DNA from 3 places in the Pseudarthrobacter sp. L19 genome. Region 2 is predicted to be linked to each of the others. Evidence: riboswitches for the same ligand, from Rfam matches in the RefSeq annotation. Region 2 holds a riboswitch; each other region holds the start of a gene.
What was found. Region 2 has a riboswitch for S-adenosylmethionine ahead of metX (homoserine O-acetyltransferase MetX). Riboswitches for the same ligand answer to the same signal wherever they lie in the genome.
Positions count from the first base shown of each region.

Region 1: linked by a shared signal. The riboswitch ahead of ACRQ5B_RS07240 (DUF1737 domain-containing protein) and the one ahead of metX (homoserine O-acetyltransferase MetX) in region 2 are both predicted to bind S-adenosylmethionine.
Region 3: linked by a shared signal. The riboswitch ahead of ACRQ5B_RS11610 (aminotransferase class V-fold PLP-dependent enzyme) and the one ahead of metX (homoserine O-acetyltransferase MetX) in region 2 are both predicted to bind S-adenosylmethionine.

Region 1 is NZ_CP193935.1:1,546,421-1,555,718, reverse strand. It holds gene ACRQ5B_RS07265 (GNAT family N-acetyltransferase) at 71-601, shown strand; partial or broken gene ACRQ5B_RS07260 (low molecular weight protein-tyrosine-phosphatase) at 706-1,288, shown strand; gene pabB (aminodeoxychorismate synthase component I) at 1,285-3,348, shown strand; gene cls (cardiolipin synthase) at 3,382-4,857, opposite strand; gene ACRQ5B_RS07245 (aminodeoxychorismate lyase) at 4,949-5,899, shown strand; SAM riboswitch class IV at 6,025-6,137, shown strand; partial or broken gene ACRQ5B_RS07240 (DUF1737 domain-containing protein) at 6,241-6,399, shown strand; gene ACRQ5B_RS07235 (rhodanese-like domain-containing protein) at 6,417-6,824, shown strand; gene ACRQ5B_RS07230 (O-succinylhomoserine sulfhydrylase) at 6,821-8,032, shown strand; gene ACRQ5B_RS07225 (glutamate--cysteine ligase 2) at 8,061-9,209, opposite strand; partial or broken gene ACRQ5B_RS07220 (UDP-N-acetylglucosamine 1-carboxyvinyltransferase) at 9,232-9,298, opposite strand, start outside.
Region 2 is NZ_CP193935.1:170,913-180,210, forward strand. It holds gene ACRQ5B_RS00855 (CoA-acylating methylmalonate-semialdehyde dehydrogenase) at 1-1,012, opposite strand, end outside; partial or broken gene mmsB (3-hydroxyisobutyrate dehydrogenase) at 1,041-1,942, opposite strand; gene ACRQ5B_RS00865 (LysR family transcriptional regulator) at 2,114-3,013, shown strand; gene ACRQ5B_RS00870 (TetR/AcrR family transcriptional regulator) at 3,106-3,630, opposite strand; gene ACRQ5B_RS00875 (NADP-dependent oxidoreductase) at 3,777-4,772, opposite strand; gene ACRQ5B_RS00880 (MFS transporter) at 4,945-6,327, opposite strand; partial or broken gene metX (homoserine O-acetyltransferase MetX) at 6,519-7,666, opposite strand; SAM riboswitch class IV at 7,680-7,795, opposite strand; gene ACRQ5B_RS00890 (bifunctional o-acetylhomoserine/o-acetylserine sulfhydrylase) at 7,979-9,295, opposite strand.
Region 3 is NZ_CP193935.1:2,440,522-2,449,819, reverse strand. It holds gene ACRQ5B_RS11655 (DUF4097 family beta strand repeat-containing protein) at 1-577, shown strand, start outside; gene ACRQ5B_RS11650 (PadR family transcriptional regulator) at 577-1,179, shown strand; gene ACRQ5B_RS11645 (50S ribosomal protein bL37) at 1,284-1,358, shown strand; gene rsrA (mycothiol system anti-sigma-R factor) at 1,460-1,720, opposite strand; gene ACRQ5B_RS11635 (sigma-70 family RNA polymerase sigma factor) at 1,717-2,517, opposite strand; gene ACRQ5B_RS11630 (DoxX family protein) at 2,758-3,339, shown strand; gene aroA (3-phosphoshikimate 1-carboxyvinyltransferase) at 3,347-4,768, shown strand; gene rsgA (ribosome small subunit-dependent GTPase A) at 4,752-5,867, shown strand; gene hisN (histidinol-phosphatase) at 5,958-6,770, shown strand; SAM riboswitch class IV at 6,869-6,981, shown strand; partial or broken gene ACRQ5B_RS11610 (aminotransferase class V-fold PLP-dependent enzyme) at 7,016-8,430, shown strand; gene ACRQ5B_RS11605 (class I SAM-dependent methyltransferase) at 8,486-9,244, shown strand.

The sequences.
Region 1 (9,298 bases), 1.4 Mb from region 2:
CTGCCCCGACCCCCAGCGTCGGCCCGAGGCAATCCGACGCTGCGCGGCGGCGACGTGGCAGACTGCCAGAGTGATCGCGTCCCTCACCCTGCCCGAGACCCTCCGCAGCTCCGCCCGTGAGCTGACCCTGCGCAGGGCCACCGAGAATGACCTCACCGCCCTGATGCGGCTCCTCGCCGACGACCCGATCAGTGCGGCCAGGGGCGACCAGGCCGACGCTTCGGATACCGAGGCCTACCGCTCCGCACTGCTGGAGATCACCGCCGACCCCGCCAACGAGCTGCTCGTCGTGACGAACGACGGCGGTGAGCTGATGGGCACGATGCAGCTCACCAGGATCCCCGGCATGGCCCGGCGAGGCTCCACCCGGCTTCTTGTGGAAGCCGTCCGCGTCCGGAGCGATACCCGTTCGGGAGGCATCGGAACCGCCATGATGCGCTGGGTCACCGACACCGCTGCCCCGGCACTCGGCGCGTCCCTGGTGCAGCTCACCTCGGATGAGGCCCGCAAGGATGCCCACCGGTTCTACGAGCGTCTGGGCTTTGTGGGATCCCACCGTGGTTTCAAATACCCGATCTCCTCTTCGGCCGGCAGCAAATGACTAGCACCTGCACGGCCGGCGGGCCGGCGTCACTTCTGTCTGCGTGACCGGTCACACAGCGTCCTTTGCTGGTCAACGGGCCCGCGCATCCCTCATGCTTAGTCATGACCTCAACGCGGAGCCAGTACCGGATTATCACGGTGTGCACCGGCAACATTTGCCGGTCGCCCATGGCCGAGCTGATGCTGGCCGAGGCTCTGGCCGCGGCGCAGCTGACCGGCGTCGACGTCGACTCCGCCGGCATCACCGCCTACGAGGTGGGACGGCCCATCGATCCGCGGGCAGCCCGTAAGCTCGCCGCCCACCAGATTCCCTCGGCGGCCCACATCGCGCGCGAATGGCACAACGACTGGTTCCAGTCCCGGGATCTCATCCTTGCCATGGACGTGGACCACTACGGCTGGCTGCGGCAGGCGGCCCCCGACGCCGCGTCCCTGGCGAAAATCCGCATGCTCCGCAGCTTCGATCCCGCTGTCGCCGGCAGGGGATCCCCTGGACCAGGGCATCGAGGACCCCTGGTACGGCGGCCACACCGATTTTGACATCACCTGGGACCTGATCCAGGCCTCCCTGCCCGGCCTCCTGGACCACGTCCGGGCCGAGCTGGACCGCTCCGCCGCCGGCCTCCGGTCCCTCCCGGCGCCGGACGAAGCCGACACGGAGCAGCGGGTACGCTCTATTTCATGAGCCCCGCACCCGTCATCATCGCCATCGACGGACGCTCCGGGGCAGGCAAAACCACCCTCGCCATTGAACTCGCGGCCCGACTGCGGGAGCACCGCACGGTGTCGCTCTTCCACCTCGAGGACATCTATCCCGGCTGGAACGGCCTGGCCGCCGGGATCGACCGCTACGCCGCCACCGTCCTGGCACCGCTCCGGCGCGGCGCCACCGCGCACTGGACCAGCTGGGACTGGGAGCGGCACTACGACGGCGAGGTACGCACCACCCGCCCGGCCGACGTCGTCCTGGTCGAGGGTGTCGGTGCGGCAGCCGCTGAGGCCGCGCCATACCTCGACGCCGTGATCTGGGCCGACGCCCCCGACGGCGCCCGCAAGGACCGCGCCCTGGAGCGCGACGGCGACACCTACGCCCCCTACTGGGAGCAGTGGGCAGAGCAGGAAGAGGCCTGGCTGGCCGGAGACGATGTCCGCGCCCGGGCCGACGTTAGGGTCCTCAACCACGCCGACGGCGCCGCCCCCGGCCAGGTGTTGCAGGCGCTGCTGCACCTTCCCGCCCTGGCCACGCTGCTGCACCCGGAACGGCAGGCCCGCCACTCGCTGCCCCTCCATGCCGAGCGGATCGACGCCGCCCCCGACCCCGCACTCCTCTTCGATGCTCTCTACGGCGGCTCGGAGCGGGCCGTCTGGCTCGATTCCTCCCTCACCAGCGACCCGGCGGGCCGGGGCCGCTTCAGCATCCTGGCCGACGACGGCGGCAGCCACGGCCAATCGGCCCTGCACCGCTCCGGCCGCACCGTGATCCGCACTGGCGGCGCGGCTGCCACCATCGAGGGCGGCTTCTTCCGGTGGCTCGACGCAGAGTGGGACAGCAGACCGCTCCGCTCCCCCGACGACTACGGGTGCGGCTTCGCCCTGGGCTGGCTGGGCTACCTCGGCTACGAACTCAAACGGGAAACCGGCGGCAGCGACGTGGCCGCCGTCACCCCGGACGCCGCGCTGATTTTCGCCGGCCGGGCCGTGGTCCTCGATCACGCGGAGAGTGCCGTCTGGCTGCTGGCTCTGGAGGACCCCGACGCCGCCGGGTGGCTGGCCACGGCCAGCGACGCGATAAGCACTGCGGCAAGCGTGGTGGTGAGCACGGCATCAACCGGTGACAGCACGCCCGTGCTAGAAAGCGCGGACTGCGGGGGTGACGCCGCAGCGCCGGTGTTCACCGCCCGGGATACCGCGGACGGCTACCAGGCCAAGATCGCCGAGGCGGGGCACCAGATCGCCGAGGGCAACAGCTACGAGGTCTGCCTCACCACCGCCCTCACCGCCAAGGTTCCGGCCGGCGGCGTCGACCCTTGGGAGACCTACCTGGCGCTGCGGCGCCGGAATCCCGCGCCGTTCGCCAGCTTCCTGCGCCTGGACACCGTCACGGTCGCCAGCACCTCCCCGGAGAGATTCCTGCGGATTACCGCCGACGGTGCCATGCGGGCAGAACCGATCAAGGGCACCCGACGCCGGTCTGCGGACCCGGAGGCGGACCGCGGGCTGCGGGATGAGCTGGCGACCGCGCCCAAGGACCGGGCCGAGAACATCATGATCGTGGACCTGCTGCGCAACGACCTCAGCCACTTCGCCGACCCCGGCTCCGTCTCTGTCAGCCGGCTCTGCGCAGTGGAAAGCTATGCCACCGTGCACCAGATGGTGAGCACCATCGATGCCCGGCTCCGGCCCGGCGCATCCCGGGCCGAGGCGGTGGCGGCGTGCTTCCCGGCAGGCTCCATGACCGGCGCCCCGAAGGTCAGCACCATGGCCATCCTGGACCACCTTGAGGCGGCCCCGCGCGGCGTCTACTCCGGCGCCGTCGGCTATTTCTCGCTCGACGGCGGCACTGACCTCGCCGTCGCCATCCGCACCCTGGTGATGCACGACGGCGGCGCGGCGGGCACCATCCTGAGCCTCGGCGTCGGCGGTGCCATCACCGCCGACTCGGACCCCGCCGAGGAATACGAGGAGATCCGCACCAAGGCCTTCGGCGTGCTCTCGGCCCTGGGCTCAGTCTTCCCGCCCGACTGAAAGCCCCACCTGATCTCCCGCTGAAAGCCCCGGCTACTGCAGGGTTGCGGTGAGGCGGGCGACGTTGTCGATGTACTTGATCCGCTTGGGCCGCTGCATCCATTCCTCGAGCTTCAGCTCGCGGGAGATGCCCCGGTAGGTCTCCTCCACCTCGCGGATCCGGCTGACGATGTCCTCGCCGAGCATCATCACGGAGACCTCGAGGTTCAGCGAGAAGGACCGCATGTCCATGTTGCTCGAGCCCAGCACGGCCACCTCGTTGTCCACGGTGAAGTGCTTGGCGTGCAGCACGAACGGGGCCTTGTAGAGGTAGATCCGCACGCCCGCCTCGAGCAGTGCCTGGTAATAGGACTGCTGGGCGTGGTGGACCAGGAACTGGTCGCCCTTTTCGGAGACGAAGAGTTCGACGTCGACGCCGCGTTGGGCCGCCGTCGTCACGGCGTACAGCAGTGAATCGTCCGGGACGAAGTAGGGGCTGCAGATGGAGAGCTTGTGCTGCGCGGAGTAGATCAGGGTGTTGAAGAGGCGGAGGTTGTTCTCCGTGATGAACCCGGGGCCGCTGGGAACCACCTGCGCGGTGATGTGGCCGGGCACCGACTCGGGCCGGTGGCCGAGTTGGTGCTCGAGCGACTCGTCGGTCTCGCTGAGCCAGTCGGTGGCGAAGATGACGTTCAGGGTGGTGACGATCTGGCCGCGCATGCAGGCCATCAGCTCCACCCACTCGCGGCCCACCTTGCGGTGCCGCGGGTTGTTGTAGGAGGGCTCAATCAGGTTCTGCGAGCCGGTGAAGGCCACCTCGCCGTCGATCACCATGATCTTGCGGTGGTTGCGCAGGTCCGGGCGGCGCCACTGGCCGTGGACGGGCCGCAGCGGAAGCATCGGCCGCCAGCGGATCTTGCTGGCCTTGAGCCGTGCGATCAGCTTGCTGTAGCCCTGGATCCGGAGGGTGCCCAAGTGGTCGAACAGCAGCCGGACCTCGACGCCGCGTTCGGCGGCCTCCTCCAGCGCCGTCAGCAGCTCATCGGTGACATGGTCGGAGCTGAGGATGTAGAACTCGGCGTTGATGAAGCTCTTGGCTTCGCGGGCCGCGGCGGCCATGGCCGCGATCGAATCGGGGTAGCCGGGCAGCAGTTCGACGCTGTTGTTGTCCACCATGGGCAGCGATCCCAGGGTCTTGTTCAGCTCCGCGGCGGAGGCCACCCATTCGGGGCCGTCGTAGCGGCTTTCGACGGCGGCCAGTTCGGAGGTGCCGGCGCGGATCCGGGTGTTGACGGCCTCCTGCTGGGCACGGCGGCGGCGGGAGAGCCGGAAGTTGCCGAACAGCAGGAAGAGCACCAGGCCTACCGAGGGGATGACGAAGATGCCCAGGAGCCACGCCATGGCGGTTGTGGGGCGGCGGTTGCCGGGGATGATACCCAGCGCCAGCACGCGGATGGCGAGGTCGATCAGCGTGAGGATCAGGATCGCCCAGGACGGGAGAGACCCCACGAACGGTAAAGGCCAGAGCACAGGCGAACCCCTCAAGTTCCAGACCCGCGGAACAGTTCCGGAACGGGCAATTTGCAAATCTTATCCCGGCGCGCCGCACTAAGCTGAAGCCATGACTACGTCCGCCTCCGCTCCCGCCAACGCCACGGTGCTGGTCTTCCTCAATCCCGCGTTCGAGGACGGCCGAGTCGCCGACTCCTCCAAGCCGCAGCTGATGGCCACGGACCAGGGTGCCACCCGCGGCGACGGCATCTTCGAATCCCTCCTGGCCGTGGGCGGCCAGCCGCGCAAACTGCCGCGGCACCTGGCCCGGCTGGCCGGTTCGGCGCGGACGCTGGAGCTGGATATTCCGGCGGAGGACGCCTGGCGGAAGGCCATCGCGACGGCGCTCCGGGAGTTCCGTGCGGGCGCCCCCGAGGACGGCGACGACGAGGTGGTGGTGAAGCTGATCGCCACCCGCGGTGTCGAGGGCTCCGCCGTCCCGACCTGCTGGGTGCAGGCCTCCACCCCGCCCGCGGCCGGCCGCGCGCAGCGCGAGAGCGGCATCGACGTGATCCTGCTGGACCGCGGCTATGACAGCGAGGTGGGCGAGCGCGCGCCGTGGCTGCTGCTCGGCGCGAAGACCCTCTCCTACGCGGTCAACATGGCCGCGCTGCGCTACGCCCACCACCAGGGCGCCGACGACGTCATCTTCACGTCCTCGGACGGCCGGGTGCTGGAGGGCCCGACGTCGACCGTGCTGCTGGCGCATCTGGAGACGGCCGACGACGGCGAGGGCGGGACCCGAACGGTGCGCCGCCTGATCACCCCGCAGCTGGACAGCGGCATCCTCCCCGGCACCTCGCAGGGCGCCCTGTTCGCCGCCGCGAAGGCCGCCGGCTGGGAGCTGGGCTACGGCCCGCTGGTGCCGGAGGACCTCTACGACGCCGACGCCGTGTGGCTGATCTCCAGCATCCGGCTGCTGGCGCCGGTCAACCACATCGACGGCAAGGAAATCGGCACCGCCGACGTCCGCCGCCAGCTGACCGCCGAACTGAACGAACTGTTCGCCACGGTCCAGTAGCGCTGTTGAGTAGGTCGACTCGGTCGGCCGACGGGATCCGACAGCTGCGGACGGCGGCCTCCCGTGACCGAACATGACGGGGCCGCCGCGCGGGCGCGGGCCCAAGGGTGCTAGGTTTTTTGCAGAGTAATGAGAACCGGCGCCAAGCCCTGACTGGCCGGTCGGCAACCCTCCTTTTGCGGCGGGGTGCCTCAGGTGACTACTCGGCAATCGACCATTCGAGCTGCAAGCGTGAACGTAAGGAGTTTGTCGTGTCCGACGCGACCCCGCCCCCAGTCCCCACCCCCGGAACCGGCGCCCCGGCCACCCCTCCCGCGCAGGCGGCCGCCCCCGCGGAGCGGCTGGCCTACCGGCTGTTGACCGGCCCCGACGACCGCAGCTTCTGCGAGCGGATCTCGGCGGCCCTTGCCGACGGGTACGTGCTGCACGGCAGCCCGGCCGCAACCTTCAATGGCACCTCGGTGATCGTGGCGCAGGCCCTGGTGCTGCCGGCCGCCGTCGACGGACGGGCAGGAGCATGAGCTACGCCGGGGACCTGACCCCGCAAGAGGCCTGGGAACGGGTGCAGTCCGGCGCGGTGCTGGTGGACGTCCGCACCCGGGCCGAGTGGGCGCAGATCGGCGTCCCGGTGACCGGCGGCGCGGCCGCGGAGCCGGTGTTCATCGAGTGGACCCGGGCCGGCGGCGTGCCGAACGAGGACTTCCTGGACGAGCTCCGGCAGCACGTCCCGGCCGACGCCGAGCTGCTCTTCCTCTGCCGGTCCGGGGCCCGCTCCGTCGCGGCGGCAGGGGCTGCGACGGCGGCGGGATTCACCGTCTACAACGTGCTGGACGGGTTCGAGGGCCAGCCGGATAGGTCCGGCGTCCGCCGCGTCAACGGCTGGAAGAACGTGGGCCTGCCGACCGACGGGACCCGCACGGCATGAGTTTCAATCCCGAGGCCGCGGGCTGGAGCCCGGACACCCAGGCCGTCCGTGGCGGCCTGGACCGGACCGGCTTCCAGGAAACCACCGAGCCGATCTTCCTCAACTCCGGCTTCGTCTACGAATCCGCCGCCGCCGCGGAGCGGGCCTTCACCGGCGAGGACGAGCGGTTCGTTTACTCCCGCTACGGCAACCCCTCGGTGGCCACCTTCCAGGAGCGGCTCCGCCTGCTCGAGGGCACCGAGGCGTGTTTCGCGACGGCGTCGGGCATGTCCGCGGTATTCACCGCCCTCGGCGCGCTGCTCGGGGCCGGGGACAGGGTGGTCGCCGCCCGTTCCCTGTTCGGCTCCTGCTTCGTGATCCTCAACGAGATCCTGCCGCGCTGGGGCGTGGAGACCGTCTTCGTCGACGGCCCGGACCTGGAGCAGTGGCGTGAAGCGCTCTCGACGCCGACCACCGCCGTGTTCTTCGAGTCGCCGTCGAACCCGATGCAGGAGATCGTGGACATCGCCGCCGTGAGCGGGCTGGCGCACGCCGCCGGCGCCACCGTGGTGGTCGACAATGTCTTCGCCACCCCGCTGCTGCAGCGCTGCACGGACTTCGGCGCGGACGTGGTGGTCTACTCCGGCACGAAGCACATCGACGGCCAGGGCCGGGTGCTGGGCGGCGCGATCCTGGGCAGCAAGGAGTTCATCGAGGGCCCGGTCCGGCAGCTGATGCGCCACACCGGACCGGCGCTGTCCGCCTTCAACGCCTGGGTGCTGACCAAGGGCCTGGAAACCATGTCGCTGCGGGTCAACCACGCCTCCGCCTCGGCGCTGCGGCTGGCAGAGTGGCTCGAGGAGCAGCAGGCCGTGACCTGGGTGAAGTACCCGCTCCTGGCCTCCCACCCGCAGCACGAGCTGGCCGCCAAACAGATGAAGTCCGGCGGGACGGTGCTGACCTTCGAACTGGCTCCCCCGGCCGGCCGGTCCGCCAAGGATGCTGCCTTCGAGCTGCTGGACGGGCTGCGGATCATCGACATCTCCAACAACCTGGGCGACTCGAAATCGCTGATCACGCACCCGGCCACCACCACACACCGGGCCATGGGCCCGGAGGGTCGGGCAGCTATCGGGTTGAGCGACGGCGTGGTGCGGCTCTCCGTGGGACTGGAGGACCCGGAGGACCTGATCCGGGACCTGGGCCAGGCCCTGGCGCGGGTCCGGTAATCCGCAGTAGCGGCGTGGAACGTGCGGCCTAGAACCGGCGGACGGGTGCCAGCGCGGGCAGCGGCCCGGTTGCGGTGCCGGCCTCGGGCACCTCCCCGCCGACCGTGGTCCGCACGGCCTCGCCGACGACGGCGCCGAGACCGGCGCGGCGCTGCAGCTCCGCCCCGGTGCCCTCCGCCAGGATCCGCTCCACCCCGGCGCGCGCCAGGCCCAGCTCGCCCTGGTCCGCCAGAACCGGGGCGAGGTAGTCCACCAGGGCGTTCACCACGTCGGCCGCTGGGCGGGGCCGGAAGGTCCCGAAGTCCAGCAGCTCGGAGGACAGCCCGCAGTTGCTCGCCTGCCAGGCCGCCATCCGCAAGAGCACCGTCGGCACCGGCGCCGGGTCCACGCCGTCGTACCACTCGCGCGAGGCGGTCTCTACCAGCGCCCGCACCAGCACCGCCAGCAGCGCCGCGTCCTCCGCGCGCAGGCACACGTCCGCCACCCGGATCTCCACGGTGGGATGGTTCCGGGCAAGCCGCGCGTCGAAGTAGACCATCCCCTCGTCGAAAAGCACGCCGCTTTCCAGCAGCCGCGACACCACCCTGCGGTAGGCCGCGTGGCTGCCGAAGACCATCGCCGGACCGGCAGCGGGCCAGCGATTCCAGGCCTGGGTGCGGTAGCTCTCGAACCCGGTTTCCGTCCCGTTCCAGTACGGCGAGTTGGCGCTCAGGGCGATCAGCACCGCCAGCTTGTCCCGGATCCGGTCCAGCACCGCCACCCCCTCCTCGGGCGAGTCGATGGCGGCGTGGACGTGCAGCCCGCAGGTGAGCTGTTCCTGAACGGTGAGGCCGAACCGCCGCTGCATCGTGGCGTAGCGCAGTTTGGGGGTGGTGTGGGTGGGGGCGGCCAGCGGCGAGGTGGCCAGCGCCGCGACCCTGGCGTCGTGGACCCGGGCCGCGTCGTCGGCAGTCCGGCGGGCCCGGCGAATCTGCCGCAGCAGGGCGTCATGCTCCCGGCAGGGCAGCGTCTGGGTCTCTATCTGTTCGAGCTTGAGCTCAAAACTGAAGCCGGAATGGCCGTCACCCGTGTCCGGGTCCCGGATGAGCCCGCGCAACATAGCGTCCGCGAGAGCCAGCGGAACCCCGGTGACGGGGTCCACGATCAGCAGTTCCTCTTCGACACCGAAGGTGCGCATAACCCATTGTGCGCCGGGGCGGTTAGTCCTGGAAGTACTCGATCTTCGCGCCGATGGTGTTCAGCCGCTCGGCCAGATCCTCGTACCCG
Region 2 (9,298 bases):
CGCCCGCCACGTAGGATGCCACCTTGTCGCGGTGCTCGGCGGTGATCAGCGGCCCCATCTGGGAGGCCGGGTCGGTGCCGGGGCCGATCTTCAGGGTGGCCATCCGGGTCTTGATCGCGCCGACCAGGTCGTCGGCGATGTTGCCGACGGCCACCAGCACGCTGACGGCCATGCAGCGCTCACCGGCGGAGCCGTAGGCGGCGGAGACCGCGGCGTCGGCGGCCATGTCCAGGTCAGCGTCGGGAAGGACCACCATGTGGTTCTTGGCGCCGCCAAGGGCCTGGACGCGCTTGCCGTGGTCGGCGGCGCGCTTGTAGATGGACTGGGCGATCGGCGTCGACCCGACGAAGCTGACGGCCTTCACGTGCGGGTGTTCCAGCAGCACGTCCACGGCCTCCTTGTCGCCGTGGACCACGTTCAGGACGCCGGCGGGCAGTCCCGCCTCGGCGAAGACCTGGGCGATGAAGACGGCGGAGGACGGGTCCTTCTCGCTGGGCTTGAGCAGCACGGTGTTCCCGCAGGCCAGGGCGCTGCCGATCATCCACAGCGGCACCATGGCGGGGAAGTTGAACGGGGTGATGCAGGCGACGACGCCGACGGGCTGGCGGACGGAGTGGACGTCGACGCCGCCGGAGACCTGCTCGGAGCGTTCGCCCTTGAGGGCGTGGGAGAGCCCGGTGGCGAACTCGATGTTCTCGAGGCCGCGGGTGATCTCGCCCTCGGCGTCGGAGAGGACCTTGCCGTGCTCGCTGGTCAGCAGCGCGGCCAGCTCCGGCCGGCGCTGCATCAGCAGCTCGCGGACCCGGAAGAAGATGGCGGTGCGGCGGGCCAGGCTGGTGGCGCGCCATCCGGGCAGGGCGGCGCGGGCGGCGGCGATGGCTTCCTCGACCCGGGCGGCGGAGGCGAGGGCGACTTCCTTCTCCTGCTCGCCGGTGGCCGGGTTGAAGACGGGGCCGTAGCGCTCGGCGTCGGAGACCAGTTCACCGTTGATGACGTGGGGAATGCGTTCCATGGGGATTCTCTTTCTCGGGGGTCCGGCGCTATTTGGCGGACTCGAAGGAGCCGTCGACCAGCTTGACGATCGCGGAGCAGTCGGTGCCGGACTGGCCGCCGTCGATCAGCCGCTGGAAGAGCTGCTGGACGTGCTGGCCGATCTCCAGCGGGGTGCCGGTGTCCTGGGCAGCGCTGATGGCCAGGCCGATGTCCTTGTTGGCCAGTTCCGCGGTGAAAGTGGGGGCGAAGTCGTTGTTGGAGGCGGCGGTGGGCACGACGCCGGCCACCGGGTACCAGGTGCGCAGCGCCCAGCTGTCGCCGGAGGAGACGGAGGCGATGTCCCAGAAGACCTGCTTGTCCAGGCCCAGCCGGTCGGCCAGGACGGCGCCCTCGGCGGTGGAGGCGAGGTTGATGAAGAGCATCAGGTTGTTGCAGATCTTGGCGGCCTGGCCGGTGGTGGCTCCGCCGGTGGGGATGATGTTCGCGGCCATCGGGCGGATGAACCCGGTGGCGTCGGCGACGGCGTCGGGCTTGCCGCCGATCATGAAGGTCAGGGTGGCGGCCTTGGCGCCGCTGATGCCGCCGGAAACCGGGGCGTCGACGAAGCGGAAGCCGGCTTCGGCCGCGGCGTCGTGCAGGGCCTGGGCGGAGGCGATGTCGATCGTGGAGGAATCCACCAGCAGGGTTGTGGTGTCCGCGTGGGCCAGGACGCCGTCCTCGCCGAGGTAGACGGCGCGGGCGTGCTCGCCCTTGGGCAGCATGGTGAAGACGACGTCGGCGCCCTTGACGGCTTCGGCGATGCTGCCGGCAGGGGTCACTCCCCGGCCTCGGCGGCCGCGACGGCGTCCGGGTTAAGGTCGAAACCGCGGACCTCGTGTCCGGCCTTGGCGAGGTTGACGGACATGAATCCGCCCATGTTTCCCAGTCCGATCCAGGCGACAACTGCCATGGCTAAAGCTCCTTTGCTTGGTGTGGCTGATCGTTCCGTGCGGAACTCCCCGCGCTTCGGCGGGACACTGTGTCCACCATCACACCCTGCTACAGTGCAATCAAGACAAAAAGTGAAGATGCCATGTGCAGCCATGCACATGGCCGCCGCAAGCACCGAGAGGCCCGGACCGTGAACCGCCTGCCCAGCCCCGATGACCTGCTGATCCTGCTGACCGTGGCGCGGCTGGGCCGCTTCAACGCCGTCGCGGAGGCCCTGGGCACCACGCACACCACCATCTCGCGCCGGATCCTGGCGCTGGACAAGCAGCTGGGCGGCCGGACCCTGGAGCGCACCCCGCAGGGCTGGGAACTGACCGAACTGGGCAGCCAGGCGGTGGCGGCGGCGGAGGCGATCGAGGGCACCCTGGGTGCGCTGAGCGGCCGGATCGCCCGGCGGGACGATGTGCTGGCCGGGCTGGTGCGGATCAGCACCCCCGACGGTTTCGGCGCCGAGTTCGTCACGCCGGCGCTGGTCCGTCTGCAACGCGAGCACCCGCAGCTGAACGTGGAGGTGCTCAGCGCTACCCGCAAGGTCAGCCAGAACCGCTCGGGCGTGGACCTGGAGGTGGTGGTGGGCAACCTGGAGGTCAGCAGCGCCCAGACCATCTTCCTGGCCAACTACTTCCTGCGGCTCTACGCCAGCCCGCAGTATGTCCGCGAGCACGGGACGCCAGAGACGCTCGACGACGTGCGCCGGCACGGCTTCGTCTCCTACGTGGAGTCCGCCCTGCAGGTGGCGGAGCTGGGCCACCGCTCAACGCAGCTGCCGATGCCACGGTCGAGCTTCCAGGCCACCAGCATCTTCGCCCAGGTGGAGGCGGTCCGGCGGGCGGCCGGGATCGGGCTGCTGCCGAACTTCCTGGTGGTGGGCAAGGAGGGGTTCGTGCCGGTCCTGCCGGCCGACTTCCAGCGCCAGCTCCCCATCTGGGCCGCGGCGCGGGCCGAGTCGCTCCGCTCGGCGCCGGTGCAGGCCGTGCTGGCCGCGCTCCGGGCCGAGATCGCTGAGCGCCAGGACGTCCTGACGGGGTGAACCGGACCGGTGCTCTTAGGCGGGGAGGATGACGCGGAGCTGGGCGGTGATCTCGGCGAGGAGCTCCTCGACGCCCTTGGCGGCGTTGGCCGTCACGGCCAGGGTGACGAAGATGACCGCGGAGACGACGTGGGCCAGGGTGGCCGCCGCGTCCGGGCCGAGCCCCTCGCGCCGCTGCAGGACCCCGGCCACGGCCTTCTCGGTCTCGATCGTGTAGCCCAGGGCATCGCGGTGGTGGGGTTCCCCGGGTCGCCGAAGACGACTTCGCGCAGGTAGGTCCGGCCGTTGTCGACCTGGACCCGGTTGCACTCCACCACCGGACGCAGGATCGCCATCACGGCGTCGAGCGTTCCGGCGGCCCGCTCGGCCGCGGCCGTCCCGCGCACCAGCGCGTCGGCGTAGGCGGAATTTTGCACGAGCAGAAGCAGCTCGGCCTTGGTCCTGGCGTAGAGGAACAAAGTCCCGGTCCCGATGTCGGCCTTGTCGGCGATCTGCTGGGTGGTCACGTCGTCGACGCCGAATTCGGTGAAGAGTTCGCGGGCGGCGGCGGTGATGCGGTCGAGTTTGTCCTGCTTGTTGCGCTCGCGACGGCCGGGCCGCGGGGCTGCAGTGGGCATGGTGCGTCCTTCGGGAATATGGTCTGACTGCGCTCAGCTCTGAGTATATTCACTGACGACGATGCGGGGCGCCCCGCTCCCCGGCACGCCACGGCTACTCCCCGGCCGGGCGGCCGCCGGGAGCTTCCCGGGGCGGCCGCCCGGCATCAGGGGTTGCTGATGACGGTCTTGCCGCGGATGCCGCCCTGCTCCACGCTGGCCACCGCCTCGACCGTCCGGTCAAAGGGGAAGACGCGCCCCACGACGGGGCGGATGACGCCGCGTTCCACCAGTTCGGTGATCCGGCCCAGCTGGGCGCCGTCGGCGTGCATGAAGAGGAATTCGTAGCTGACGCCGAGTTTCCTGGCCTGGGCACGGACCTTTCGGCTCAGCGCGGCGATCACGAGGCGCAGCACCGGATTCAGTCCGGCCTCGCGGGCGAACCGGGGATCCGGCGGCCCGGCGATGCCGATGGCCTTGCCGCCCGGGGCGAGGATCCGCAGCGACTTTTCCAGGTTCGCCCCGCCGAGGCTGTCCAGCACCAGGTCGAAGCCGCTGAGCGTGTCCTCGAAGTCCTCGGTCTTGTAGTCGATGACGATGTCGGCGCCCAGTTCGCGCACGAAGTCCGCGTTCCCGCCGCTCGCGGTGGTGGCCACGGTCGCGCCGAGGTGTTTCGCCAGTTGGATAGCGATGGCCCCGACTCCCCCGGCGCCGGCGTGGATGAGGACCTTCTGGCCCGGCTGGACGCCACCCCTCTCGACCAGCGCCTGCCATGCGGTGAGGGCCACCAGCGGCAGCGATCCGGCCTCCTCGATGCTGACCGTGGCGGGGGACGGCGCCAGGTCCGCCTCGGCGACGGCGACCACTTCGGCGAAGGTGCCGATGCGGCGGGCGTCGGGCCGTCCGTAGACGAGGTCGCCGGTCGCGAAGCGGCGCACCTCCGCGCCCACCCGGACCACCGTGCCCGCGACGTCGTTGCCCAGGATCAGGGGCAGCCGGTACGGCAGGATCTGCTTGAACTCACCGGCACGGATCTTCTCGTCCAGCGCGTTGACGCCGGCGGCCTGCATCCGGATGAGGACGTCCCTGGGGCCGACGGCGGGTTCGGGCGCCTCGATTTCCTGCACCGGGCCCTTGTACTTGGTGACGGCAAACGCTTTCATGGCTGATCCCTTGGTGTCGTGAAGGCCCGGATAATGCTTACCGAGCACTCTCAATATTGAGCGCACTCAGTAATATTGTCAAGGCCCCCACAAGAGCAGCCCCCGTCTCCCGCGGTGCGGTGACGGGGGCTGCCGTGAAGCGTTTTAGAGTTTGCCTGTTACTTGATGCCTGTTACTTCTTGCCTGCGGCAAGGAGGTCTGCGGTGCCCTGGGCGTCGGCGGCGTCGACGTCGTGCAGGGAGATGCCGCGGGTTTCCTTCAGGAAGAGCACCGCGACGGCGGTGATCGCGCAGGCGATCGCCAGATAGATGGCGACCGGGACGGAGGACTTGTACTCACCCAGCAGCGCGACGGCGATGATCGGGGCGAGCGAGCCGGCCACGATCGAGGTGACCTGGTAACCGAGGGAGACGCCGGAGTAACGCATCCGGGTCGGGAACATCTCGGCCATGATGGCCGGCTGGCCGGCGTACATCAGGGCGTGGAACAGCAGGCCGATGATGACAGAGGCCAGGATGATGAAGTCGTTGCCGGTATCCATCATCGGGAAGGCGAAGAAGCCCCAGGTGGCACCGAGGACTGCGCCGGCCATGTAGACCGGGCGGCGGCCCAGGCGGTCGGAGAGCCGGCCCACCATCGGAACCACGGAGAAGTGGATCGCGTGCGCCACCAGCAGCAGGAGCAGGATGCGGGTGGTGTCCGCGTGGACCACGGTCTTCAGGTAGGTGATGGAGAAGGTCACCACGAGGTAGTAGAGGATGTTTTCCGCGAAGCGCAGGCCCATGGCGGTGAAGACGCCGCGGGGGTAGCGGCGGAAGACCTCGGCGACGCCGTAGCCCTTGTGGCCGGCTTCGACCTCCTTGCGGGCCTCAAGGAAGATCGGGGCGTCGTTGACCTTGGTGCGGATGTAGTAGCCGATCAGGACGATCACGGCGGAGAGCCAGAACGCCACGCGCCAGCCCCAGCCGAGGAAGTCGGCGGAGGACAGGGTGGAGGAGAGGACGAACAGCACCGCGGTGGCGAAGAGGTTACCCAGCGGCACGGCGGACTGCGGCCAGCTGGCCCAGAAGCCACGGGACTTGCTGGGGCTGTGCTCGGCCACCAGCAGGACGGCGCCGCCCCACTCACCGCCGACGGCGAAGCCCTGGGCGAAGCGCAGGAAGACCAGGAGGGCCGGGGCCCAGTAACCGATCTGGGCGAAGGTGGGCAGGCAGCCCATCAGGAAGGTGGAGACACCCACCAGGATGATGCTCAGCTGGAGCAGCTGCTTGCGGCCGAACTTGTCACCGAAGTGGCCGAAGACGATGCCGCCGATGGGGCGGGCGACGAAACCGACGGCGTAGGTCAGGAAGGCGGCCAGGATGCCGTCCAACTCGGTCTGGGAATTGGGGAAGAAGGCCTTGCCGAAGACCAGGGTGGCGGCGGAGGCGTAGAGGAAGAATTCGTACCACTCCACCACCGTGCCGGCCATGGAGGCGGCGACGACTTTCTTGAGGCCGGACGCCTTGACGTCGGTTTCCTCTGCGCGCCTCGCGGCGGCGTTTTCCGTGCTCATAAGAACTCCTTCGGTGTCGCCATCGACACCCTGCGGCTTACTGGGCTGACTCCGTGTGAGTTGGACCACACGCGGTCATTCTCCACGAGTATGGAGTGTCACCGCCGGAGCCTCAACGACCAATCGCGCAGAGCCTATCTGCAAAATTGCACATCAGTCCCCGGCAAGAGCCTGCGAAGAAGCCGTAAGGCTCAGGCGAAGAACGCCTCCCGGAGGACGCCGCCCAGCTGGCCGATCTCGGTCAGGAACCCGTCATGGCCGATCGGGGCGGAAATGACGTGCACGGGCACCTCCCCGGCAGGGCCGCCGCGAGCTCCCGGGACTGTTCGGGAAAGTACAGTCGGTCCGAGTCCACGGCGGCGATGAAGAACTCGGCGGTGGCCCCGGCGAGCGCCTGCTGCAGGCTTCCGCGGCCACGGGCGACGTCGTGGCTCATCAGCGCCTCGGTGATGGCGATGTAGCTGTTGGCGTCGAAGCGCTGCACCAGTTTGTTGCCCTGGTGGTCCAGGTAGCTCTCCACCTGGTAGCGGCCGCGGCCGGACAGCGGGCCGGGTGCGAGCGGGGTCTCGCCGTCCTGCCCGGTCCGGCCGAAGCGGCCCTCCAGTTCGGCAGCGGAGCGGTAGGTGATGTGCGCGATGCGCCGGGCCAGCGCCAGGCCCTCGTGCGGCTCGGGCCCGCCGTAGTAGTCGCCGCCATTGAAGCGCGGGTCCTGCCGGATCGCGAGGGTCTGGGCCTGGGCGAAGGCGATCTGCTCGGCGGTGCTGTAGGCGCCGACGGCGATCACGGCGCAGCGGCCCACGCGTTCCGGGTAGCTGACGGCCCACTCCAGTGCCCGGGCGCCGCCGAGGGAGCCGCCGAGCACGGCGTGCCAGCGGTTGATCCCCAGCGCGTCGGCCATCCGGGCCTCGGCCGCGGTGCTGTCCCGCAGGGTGACGAGCGGGAAACGGGACCCCCAGGGCCGGCCGTCGGGTGCCGGCGTGGACGGGCCGGTGGAGCCGTAGCAGCCGCCGAGGATGTTGATGGACACCACGAAGTACCGGTCCGTGTCCACGGGCGCGCCGGGGCCGGCGAGCTGTTCCCACCAGCCGGGTTCCCCGCCGGCGCCGCGGGTGACGTGGGTGTCCCCGGTGAGGGCGTGTTCGATCAGGACGGCGTTGGAGGCGTCCGCGTTCAGGGTGCCCCAGGTCTCGTAGGCCAGCACCACCTCCGGCAGGACGGCCCCGGATTCGAGTTCCAAAGCGCCGACGGACACGTACTGCACGGTGCCGTCGGGGACGGCGGTGTTTCCTGCTGCGGGACTGGTGGCGGGTACACCCGTTCGGGTGACGGCAATCGTCATGTTAAAAGACCTCACTTCGCGCTTGCCTGCCGTCAGTTGACCGGCAGGCCAGGTCTTCACCCGGGGCACCCCGCCGCAAAAGGAGGGTTGCCGGCCAGCAAGCCGGGGCTGTCGCTGGCACTCATGACCTGCACCGAGTGTACGAAAGAGGGCGGTGCCGTGGCCAAGATTGTGACTTGCATGTGACAGCCGCCCGCCCGGCCGCGCCGTTTCCCCACCTTTGGGCGCCGCGGCCGGCGGGTCGCCGCGGACACGCCGCGCCGGCCGCCGTCGGGCCCGCAAAGGTGGGGAAATCCGGCAGGGGTCCCGGGACTAGCCGGCCTTCGCGGCGCGGAAGCCGGCGTCGAGGTCCGCCAGGATGTCGTCGATGTGCTCCAGGCCAACCGAGAGCCGGACCAGGCCCGGGTGGACGCCCGCCACCGCCTGCTGCTCCGGGGTGAGCTGGCTGTGCGTGGTCGACGCCGGGTGGATCACCAGTGAGCGCACGTCGCCGATGTTCGCCACGTGCGAGTGCAGCTCCAGGGCGTCGACGAAGCGCTTGCCGGCCTCCACTCCCCCGGCGATGACGAAGGAGACGACGGCGCCCGTGCCGCGCGGACCGTACTTCCTGCCGCGCTCGTACCAGGGGCTCGAGGGCAGTCCCGCGTAGGCGACCGATTCGGCGTCGTCCCGGCCCTCAAGCCATTCGGCCACCCGGGTGGCGTTGGCGACGTGCCGCTCCACCCGCAGGCTCAGCGTCTCGATGCCCTGGGCGATCAGGAAGGCGTTGAAGGGCGCGACGGCGGAGCCGAGGTCGCGCAGCAGCTGCACCCGTGCCTTGAGGATGTAGGAGAGGTTGGCCCCCAGTGCGCCGTCCGCGCCCAGGTCCCGGGCGTAGACCAGGCCGTTGTAGCTGGGGTCGGGGGTGTTGAAACCGGGGTACCGCTCCGGGTCCGCGCCGAAGTCGAACTTCCCGGAGTCCACGATCACGCCGGCGATCGCCGAGCCGTGGCCGCCGAGGTACTTGGTGGCCGAGTGCACCACGATGTCCGCGCCCCACTCCAGCGGGCGGATCAGGTACGGGGTGGCCAGGGTGTTGTCCACGATCAGTGGCACCCCCGCCTGGTGGGCCACGTCCGAGATGCCCTCGATGTCCAGGACGTCCTGGCGCGGGTTGGAGACCACCTCGCCGAAGAACAGCTTGGTGTTCGGCTGCACGGCCTCGCGCCACTGGTCCAGGTTGTCCGGGTCCGCCACGAAGGTCACGGAGATGCCGAACTTCTTCAGCGTGTGGGCCAGCAGGTTGTAGGTGCCGCCGTAGAGGCTGGGGCTGGCCACCACGTGGTCCCCGGCCTCGGCGATGTTGAGGATGGCGAAGGTTTCCGCCGCCTGCCCGGAACTGAGCAGCAGCGCGCCGAGGCCGCCCTCCAGGCTGGCGATGCGCTGTTCGACGGCGTCCTGGGTGGGGTTGCCGATCCGGGTGTAGATGGGGGCGAGCTCGGCCAGGGCGAACCGGTTCGCGGCGCTCTCGGCGCTCGGGAAGACGAACGACGTCGTCTGGTAGATCGGCAGCGCGCGGGCGCCGGTGGCGGCGTCCGGCTGCTGGCCGGCGTGGATCTGACGGGTTTCAAAGGACCAGGCGTTGGACATGGC
Region 3 (9,298 bases), 1.2 Mb from region 2:
CAACTCCACTAACTCGGTGGTCATCAGCATCGCCTTGCCCGCCGGCGTTGCCGTCGAGGCGGGCACGGTCAGCGGGGACGGCATGGTCTCCGGGTTGACCGGCCACACCCGGCTCAACACCGTCTCGGGCTCCGTCCTGGCCGACGGTACCGAGGGCGAGCTTGGGGTCAACACGGTCAGCGGCGAGGTCATCGCCCGCAACCACCGTGGGGTCCTGACGGCCAAGAGCGTCTCCGGCGAGGTCACCGCCTCCGGCGACTTCAGCAACATCCGCGCCAATACCGTCAGCGGCGACCTCAGCTTCGACCTCTTCGGCTTCACCCAGGACTTCGGCGCCAACTCCGTCTCCGGCGACGTCACGGTCCGGCTCCCCCACGACGTCGGCGTGGACATCATCGCCAAGTCCGCCAGCGGCGCCGTCGTCATCGACGATCAGCAGTACACCCAGCCCGGTGGCAGTGTGCAGACCATCGCCGGCCCGGACGCGAAGCTGATGCTGGTGCGGACCAACTCGGTCTCCGGCAAGACCGCGCTCTTCCACCGCCAGCCGGAACCCGGCAGCGAAGCGGGCCTCTGATGCCGCCCGTCTTTGCGCACGGCGCGCTCCGGCTCTACCTGCTGGCCCTGCTCGAGTCGGGTCCCAAGCACGGCTACGAGCTGATCAAGGCCCTCAGTGACCGCTTTGGCGGCACCTACTCCCCCAGCGCCGGGACGATCTATCCCCGGCTCGGCAAACTCGAGGAGGAGGGGCTGGTGGCCACCAGCCCCGAGGGCCGGCGCACGAATTACAGCATCACCGACGCGGGCCGGGTGGAGTTGGACCGACGGCGGGACGAACTCGCCGCGGTGGAAAGCGACATCTCAGCCTCCGTCCGGCGCCTGGCCGACAAGCTGCGCGAGGACATCCGGAGCAACATGCAGGGCCTGCGGGCAGACCTGGCCGCGACCGCCGAAGCCGCCCGCGGCGCGGCGCGGGCCGGCGCAGCGGCGCGCTACTCCCGGGAGGGTGACCTCCGGCTGCGCGAGGCCGAGATGCTGGTGCAGTCCTTCCGCGACGACATCCGGGTGGAACTGCGGCGGCACGCGGGGCAGGAACCGGTCAGCCCGGTGACCCTGGAGACCGTCCGGACCGTCCTGGACCAGGCCCGGATCTCCATCCGGAATTCCCTGGACGGGTGACCTTCCGACCCTGGCGGCAACGCCCGTCCGGTTCGCGGCGGCCCCGCCAATGTGGGAGACTTGAGGGCAGCTCTTTTGAGTACCAAAAATTAAGGAGGCCAGCTATGAGCAAGCGTGCACGTAAACGTCGTGACCGTAAGCGTGGCGGCGCGAACCACGGTAAGCGCCCCAACACCTAAGCCACGGCTTGGATAGACAGCTTTAAAGCCGAAGACCCCGGAAACCATCTGGTTCCGGGGTCTTTTGCTGTCTCGGCCGGCCGTCGTGGCCGGTGGCCGGATCAGGCGTCGGCCGGCTTGTACGAATGGATGCGGTCGAGGATGGAGTTCTTGAGGTTCTCCGGGGCCGCCTCGGAGCAGGATCGCTTCACCATGACCCGGATGACACACTCCAGGTCATACTGCTCGTGGCATTCCGGGCACCCGTCGAGGTGGTCCTTGATCTCTGCAATGTCGTCGTGCGTCAGGGCGCCGTCGAGATACTCGTAGATGCGCTGCATCCGGGTGTCGTCGCAGTCGCCCAGTCCCTGGCAGTCGCTCATTTCCTGTTCTCCTGATTGTTGCCTTCGGCCGCGGCGGTCTCGCCTGCGGCCCTGAAACCCCGTTCGGCCGCGTAGTCGGCCAGCATGTCCCGCAACATGCGCCGGCCGCGGTGCAGCCGGGACATGACGGTCCCGATCGGGGTGTTCATGATGTCTGAAATTTCCTTGTACGCGAAGCCCTCGACGTCGGCGAAGTACACCGCCAGCCGGAACTCCTCCGGAATGGACTGCAGTGCCCGCTTCACGTCGGAGTCGGGCAGGTGGTCCAGTGCCTCCGCCTCTGCCGACCGCAGCCCCGTGGAGGTGTGCGATTCGGCTCGGGCCAGTTGCCAGTCCTCGATGGTGTCCGAGTTCGACTGCAGCGGCTCGCGCTGACGCTTGCGGTACAGGTTGATGTACGTGTTCGTCAGGATGCGGTACAGCCAGGCCTTGAGGTTGGTTCCCGGCTTGTACTGGTGGAAGGCGGAGAAGGCCTTGGTGTAGGCCTCCTGCACCAGGTCCTCAGCGTCCGCGGGGTTCCGGGCCATCCGCATCGCCGCCGAATACAGCTGGTCGACGTACTGCATGGCGTCACGTTCGAAGCGGATGCGCCGCTCCTCCGTGCTTTCGACGTCGGTATCCAGCGGCGTGCCGCTGCCGTCCACAGCGACGGTTTCGCTGGCGGCGCGCTCGGCCGCAACGTCCTCGACGGCGGTCTCCCGGTCCGACGGGGTGGCGGCGGCTTCGTTCCCGGCTGCCTGGTGCTTGGCCGCGACGGCCGGATCCATGGTGCTCATTGCCTTCAAGTCTACTGTCACCGCGGGCCTGCCACCGGTTTTGGTGGTTCCCGGCGGACCCGCGAAGGCACGGGCCCAGGGGTTGGCGACGTCCGTGTCGGTCCGTTCCGTGGTCTGAACCAGAGTCAAACTTCCACCTCTCCTCGCTATTGCGGCACTACCTGCACAACCCCCGTAAACAGGCAAATATTCCGCAAAAGTGCAAGACTAGAACCGGTTCCCCGCAGAACACCCGCGGTTCATCCACCCAGGAGGAAATTCATGTCGCCAGTCCGGTTCTTCGCCCGTCCCATGCTCGCCTCCAGTTTCGTGCTCGCAGGCATGGATAAGTTGCGGAACGCGGACGATACGGCCACCCAGCTGTCCCCCCTGCTGAGCCGCGCGGCCGACGCCCTCCCCTTCCAGACCTCCGAGAAGACCCTGGCCCGCGTGATCGGGGGCGCCCAGGTGGGCGCCGGCGCCTGCTTCGCCCTCGGCAAGTTCGCCCGCCTGTCCGCGACCGTCCTGGGCGTCATCTCCGCCCTCAACGCGTACGTCGAGTGGCGCTCCGCCGACATCTCCTCCAAGGAAGGACGCGAGAACCGGCGCAAGCAGCTGCTCAAGAACATCACCCTGACCGGCGGCGTGCTCCTGGCCTCGGTCGACACCAATGGCAAGCCGAGCCTGGCCTGGCGCGCCGAGCACCTCGCCGCCGACGCCCGCCGCTCCACCGCCCACCTGGCCGCCGACGCCCGCCACTCGACCGCCCACCTGGCTGCCGACGCGCGCAAGAGCACCGGCAAGAAGCTGAAGAAGGCCGACAAGGCGGTCCGCAAGGCCGTGGACAACGCCGTCGGAGCCTAGAGCGTCAATGACTGGTACTGCCCCCGCCGCAGCTGAATCCGTGCCCGCCGGCGGCGGCCCGCACTGGCCCGCGCCCTTCGCCGGCCACCCCATCGATGCCACCGTCACGGTCCCGGGCTCCAAGTCCCTCACCAACCGCTACCTGGTGCTCGCCGCCCTTGCCGACGGACCGTCCCGGCTGCGGGCGCCGCTGCATTCGCGTGACTCGGCCCTGATGATCGCGGCCCTGCGCCGGCTCGGGGCCACCATCACGGAGGTTCCCGGCGACGGCGCGTTCGGCCCCGATCTCGACGTGCTGCCGGCGCCCGCCGGGGCGGGCACGGGTCCGGCCGACATCGACTGCGGCCTGGCCGGCACCGTGATGCGGTTCGTGCCGCCGCTGGCCGCGCTCCGGCAGGGCCGGACGGTGTTCGACGGCGACCCGCACGCCCGGCTGCGGCCGATGGGCACCATCATCGAGGCCCTCACCGGCCTCGGCGTCGACGTCGCCGCGCCCGACGGCGGCCCCGCGACGGCCCTCCCCTTCGCCGTCGAGGGCACCGTCGAAGTCCGGGGCGGCCACCTGGTGATCGATGCCAGCGCGTCCTCCCAGTTCGTCTCAGCCCTGCTGTTGGCCGGCCCCCGCTTCACCGAGGGCCTGCACCTGGAACACCGCAGCGCCGCCAACCCCGGCCAGCCCGTCCCCAGCCTGGACCACATCGCGATGACCGTCACCACCCTCCGGGAGCTCGGCGTCACCGTCGATGACTCCCGCCCCAATCACTGGATCGTCTCCCCCGGCCCCATCCGAGCCTTCGACCGTCGAATCGAGCAGGACCTCTCCAACGCCGGACCGTTCCTCGCCGCGGCCCTCGCCACCCGCGGAACCGTCCGCATCCCCGACTGGCCCGTGGGCACCACGCAGGTCGGCGACCTCTGGCGCGGCATCCTTACCGCGATGGGCGCGACCGTCAGCCTCGAGGGCGGCACCCTGACCGTCACCGGCGGCCGGTCCATCAGCGGCGGCACCTTCGCCGACACTAGCGAGCTCGCCCCCACGGTCGCCGCGCTCTGCGCCCTGGCCGACGGCCCCTCCACCCTGACCGGCATCGCCCACCTGCGCGGCCACGAAACGGACCGGCTCGCCGCGCTCGTCACCGAGATCAACCGGCTGGGCGGCGACGCGGAGGAAACCGCCGACGGCCTCGTCATCCGGCCCGCGCCGCTTCACGGCGGGGTGGTCCGCAGTTACGCCGACCATCGGATGGCCACCGCCGGAGCCATCCTGGGCCTCGCCGTCCCCGGCGTCGAGGTCGAGGACATCGCCACCACGGCCAAGACCATGCCGGACTTCCCGCAGCTTTGGGCCGACATGCTCACCCCGGCCGAGGGCACCAGTGCAGACGAGACCCGTGCAGACAAGGACGCCGCCGGTGGCCCGCAGCACTGACTCCTGGGACGAATCCGACGTCAGGATCCGCCCCAACAAGAAGGGCTCCCGGCCGCGCACCAAGGACCGGCCCAGCCACGACGACGCCGTCACCGGCCGGATCATCACGGTGGACCGCGGCCGCTACACCGCCGTCGTCGCCGAGGGCACCGATACCGAGCGCACCGTGATCGCCGCGCGTGCCCGCGAGCTGCGCCGCAACCCGGTGGTGGCCGGCGACTTCGTCTCCCTGGTCGGCAACGTCAGCGGCGAACCGGATACCCTCGCCCGGCTGGTGAAGATCCAGGACCGGCGTACCCTGCTGCGCCGCAGCGCCGACGACACCGATCCGATCGAGCGAGCGGTGGTGGCCAATGCCGACCAGCTGGTGGTCGTCGTGGCCGCCGCCAATCCGGAGCCCCGCACCGGCTTCATCGACCGCGCGCTGGTCGCCGCCTACGACGCCGGGATCGAGCCGCTGCTGCTGATCACCAAGGCCGACATCAAGGACCCGGCGGAGCTGCTGGCGAACTACCGCCACCTCGACCTGCCCGTCATCATCTCCAAGACCGCCGACGCCTCCGCCTCCGGCATCGATGCGCGTTCCGACGACGGCCTCTCCGCCCGGCTCGACGGCCCCGCCGTCGCCGAACTGCACGGCCACCTCGACGGCAGGGTCACCGTCATGCTCGGCCACTCCGGCGTCGGCAAGTCCACCATGGTCAACGCCCTCACGGGGGCGGAGCGGGCCACCGGCGGTGTCAACGCCGTCACGGGCCGCGGCCGCCACACCTCCTCCTCCGCTTTGGCGCTGAAGGTCACGGACGCCCCGGCCGGCAGCTGGATCATCGACACCCCCGGCATCCGGTCCTTCGGGCTGGCCCACGTGGACCCGGACCGCATCCTGCGTTCCTTCCCCGATCTGGCCCCCGGCACCGAAGACTGCGAGCGCGGCTGCAAGCACGACGCCACCGCCGTCAATTGCGGCGTGGACGCGTGGGTGCAGGCCGGCCACGCGGGGCCCTCGGGCCCGGCCCGGCTGGCCTCTCTGCGCCGCCTGCTGGGCACCGACCCGCGGCACGAAGCCCAGGAGACCAAGGAACTGGGCACCGTCTCCTGACCGCTCGTCGCCTCTCCGCTGCTCTGCCGATCCGGCCGTCGGGGACGTGGCCTCCCCGGCCGGGGCGCGTTTAGACGGTAGTTTGGAAGCATGAGCCAACCCGCGTCGAGCTACAACGATGACCTGCGCCTTGCCCACGTCCTGGCGGACTCGGTCGATTCCCAGACCATGAGCCGCTTCAAGGCCCTTGACCTCAAAATCGAGACGAAGCCGGACCTGACGCCGGTCACCGACGCCGACAAGGCCGCCGAGGAAGCCATCCGCGGCCAGCTTTCCCGCTCCCGCCCCCGCGATGCCGTGTTGGGCGAGGAATTCGGCAGCTCGGGCCACGGCTCCCGCCGCTGGATCATCGACCCGATCGACGGCACCAAGAACTTCGTGCGCGGCGTCCCGGTCTGGGCCACCCTGATCGCCTTGGTGGACGAGGGCGAGCCGGTGGTCGGCGTCGTCAGCGCCCCTGCCCTCGGCAAGCGCTGGTGGGCCGCCAAGGGCGCCGGTGCCTACACGGGCCGCTCGCTGGCCGCCGCCACCCGGCTGCGGGTCTCCAACGTCTTGGACCTCTCGGACGCCTCCCTCTCCTACTCCAGCCTCGGCGGCTGGAAGCAGCGCGGCAACCTCGACGAATTCCTGGGCCTGACCGAGGAAGTCTGGCGCACCCGCGCCTACGGCGACTTCTGGTCCTACTGCCTGGTGGCCGAGGGCGCCGTCGACATCGCCTGCGAACCGGAGCTGAACCTCTACGACATGGCCGCCCTGGTCCCGATCGTCACTGAGGCCGGCGGCCGGTTCACCTCCCTCGAGGGCGAGGACGGCCCGTTCGGCGGCAACGCCCTGGCCACGAACTCGATCCTGCACTCCGAGGTCCTCAAGCGGCTCAACCCCAACCTCGACGACCTGCTCTAGAGCAGGGCCTTTTCTGGGGGCCGGTTCCGCGTAACACAGCGCTTCACATTGCCGCGCCCCTTTCCGGGGCGCGGCACTTGTGTCCTAGGCTCGAAACAGGTCACGAGTGCCAGCGCTAAACCCCGGTTTGCTGGCCGGCAACCCTCTTTCGCGGCGGGGTGCCCCGGGTGACGACCTGGCCGGTCCGGAGCGGACCCGGCAAGCGCGGATCCCCTGCACGCGGGGTCCTTTTCGAGCGAGGTCCCATGTCGACTGCCATTTTTTCGTCCCCAGCATCCACCCCCACGGCCGTATCTGCCGCCCGCGCCCCGCTGGCCGCCGTGACCGGCGCCGAGATCCAGGCTCCGCTGATCCAGGGCGGCCACGTCCGCTACGCCAATCTGGACTACGGCGCCTCGACCCCCGCCCTGTCCGTGGTCTCCGCCTACCTCAACGAGATCCTGCCCTACTACGCCAGCGTCCACCGCGGTGCCGGCTACGCCTCCCAGCTGAGTACCTCGGTCTACGAGAACGCGCGGACCATCGTGCGGGACTTCGTCGGCGGCCGGCCCGACGACGCGGTCATCTTCACCCGGAACACCACCGATTCGCTGAACCTCCTGGCCGGGTGCCTGCCCACCGCCGGCGGCCGGCACCTGGGCGAGGTCCTGTACCTGGACATCGAACACCACGCGAACCTGCTGCCGTGGCAGGGCGTTCCGCACCGCAGCGTCGTCGCCGCGCCCACCCTGGCCGGGACGCTGGCGCGGCTCCGGGCGGAGCTGGCCGCAGGCGGCATCAGCCTGCTCGCGGTCACGGGCGCGTCGAATGTCACCGGCGAGATCCTGCCCGTCCGGGAGCTGGCGGCGCTGGCGCACGAGCACGGGGCCCGGATTGTCGTCGACGCCGCGCAGCTGGCCCCGCACCGCCGGATCGACGTCGCGGCCGACGGCATCGACTACGTCGCCTTCTCGGGGCACAAGCTCTACGCCCCGTTCGGCGCGGGTGTCCTGGTGGGGCGGCCGGACTGGCTCGACGCCGGAACGCCGCACCTGGCAGGCGGCGGCGCCGTCCGCGACGCCCGGCTGGACGCCGTCAGCTGGACCACCGGACCGGCACGGCACGAGGGGGATCACCCAACGTCCTCGGCGCGGCCGCCCTGGCCCGCGCCACGCAGGCGGTCGCCGCCCTGGACGAAGCATCCTGGCACGGCCATGAGGATGCCATCCGGTCCTTCCTTGCCGACGGCCTGCGGGAGATCGACGGCGTGAGCGTGCACCACATCTTCGAGGAGACCGACCGCGGGGACGGCCACGGGACCATCGGCGTGGTGAACTTCTCGGTCGCGGGGTACGACGCCGGCCTCGTCGCCGCGTACCTGTCCGCCGAGCACGGGATCGGCGTGCGGGACGGCCGGTTCTGCGCGCATCCGCTGCTCAAGCGGCTGGGCCTTCCCGCCGGGTCGCTGCGCGCCAGCTTCGGCCTCGGCTCCCGGCTCGAGGACGCCGAGCGGCTGCTGGCCGCGCTGCGGACGCTACGACGGGACGGCCTGGGCTGGGACTACGTGGTGGATGCCGGGCGCTGGGTACCGGCGAACGACACCCGCAGCTACCCGCACTGGGCGCCCAACACCCCCGGCACCGCCGGGGCAGCCCCCTGCACCCTCGACGGCCCCGAATAGCCGGTTTACGGTAGATTCGACGGGTATCTTCCCGAGCTGCCGAAGGAGAGTTCACGTGGCAGGCGGCGGCCCCAAACTGCATCAGACCCGGCGGAAGGAGCTCGGAGCGAGCTTCCAGGACGGCGGGGAACACTATGACCGGGTGCGGCCCGGCTATCCCGCCGACTCCGCCGACTGGCTGATCCCCGCCGGAGCCCGGGACGCGGCCGACGTCGGTGCGGGCACCGGAAAGTTCACCGCCCTCCTCGTGGACCGCGGCCTGGCCACGGCCGCCGTCGACCCATCGGCGGACATGCTGGACCAGCTCCGCGCAATCCTCCCGGGCGTTCCGGCCACGGTGGGGACCGCCGAACACACCGGGCTCCCGGCGTCGGCGTTCGACCTGGTGACGGTGGCGCAGGCCTGGCACTGGTGCGAGCCGCTGCAGGCCAGCACCGAGGCCGCCCGCATCCTGCGGCCGCACGGGGTGCTCGGGCTGATCTGGAACCAGCTGGACACCTCCGTACCGTGGGTGCACCGGCTGTCCCGGATCATGCACGCCGGGGACGTCCACAAACCCTCGTTCCGCCCACCGGTCGGGCCCGAGTTCACCGGGCTGGAGAGCCACCTGACCCGGTGGGAGGACCCGGTGACGCCGGAGGAGATCCTGGAGCTGGCCAAGTCCCGCAGCTACTTCCTGCGGGCCGGGGAGGCCACCCGGGCCAAGGTGCTGGCCAACCTCCAGTGGTACCTGTACGAGCACCTCGGTCACGGTCCCGGCGAGACGCTGGCCCTGCCCTACCTCACCCAAAGCTGGCGCGTGGTCAAGGTCTGAGCCTATGATTTCGGTATGCCTAACTTTTTGTTCAGGCATACGGAAATCATTGGA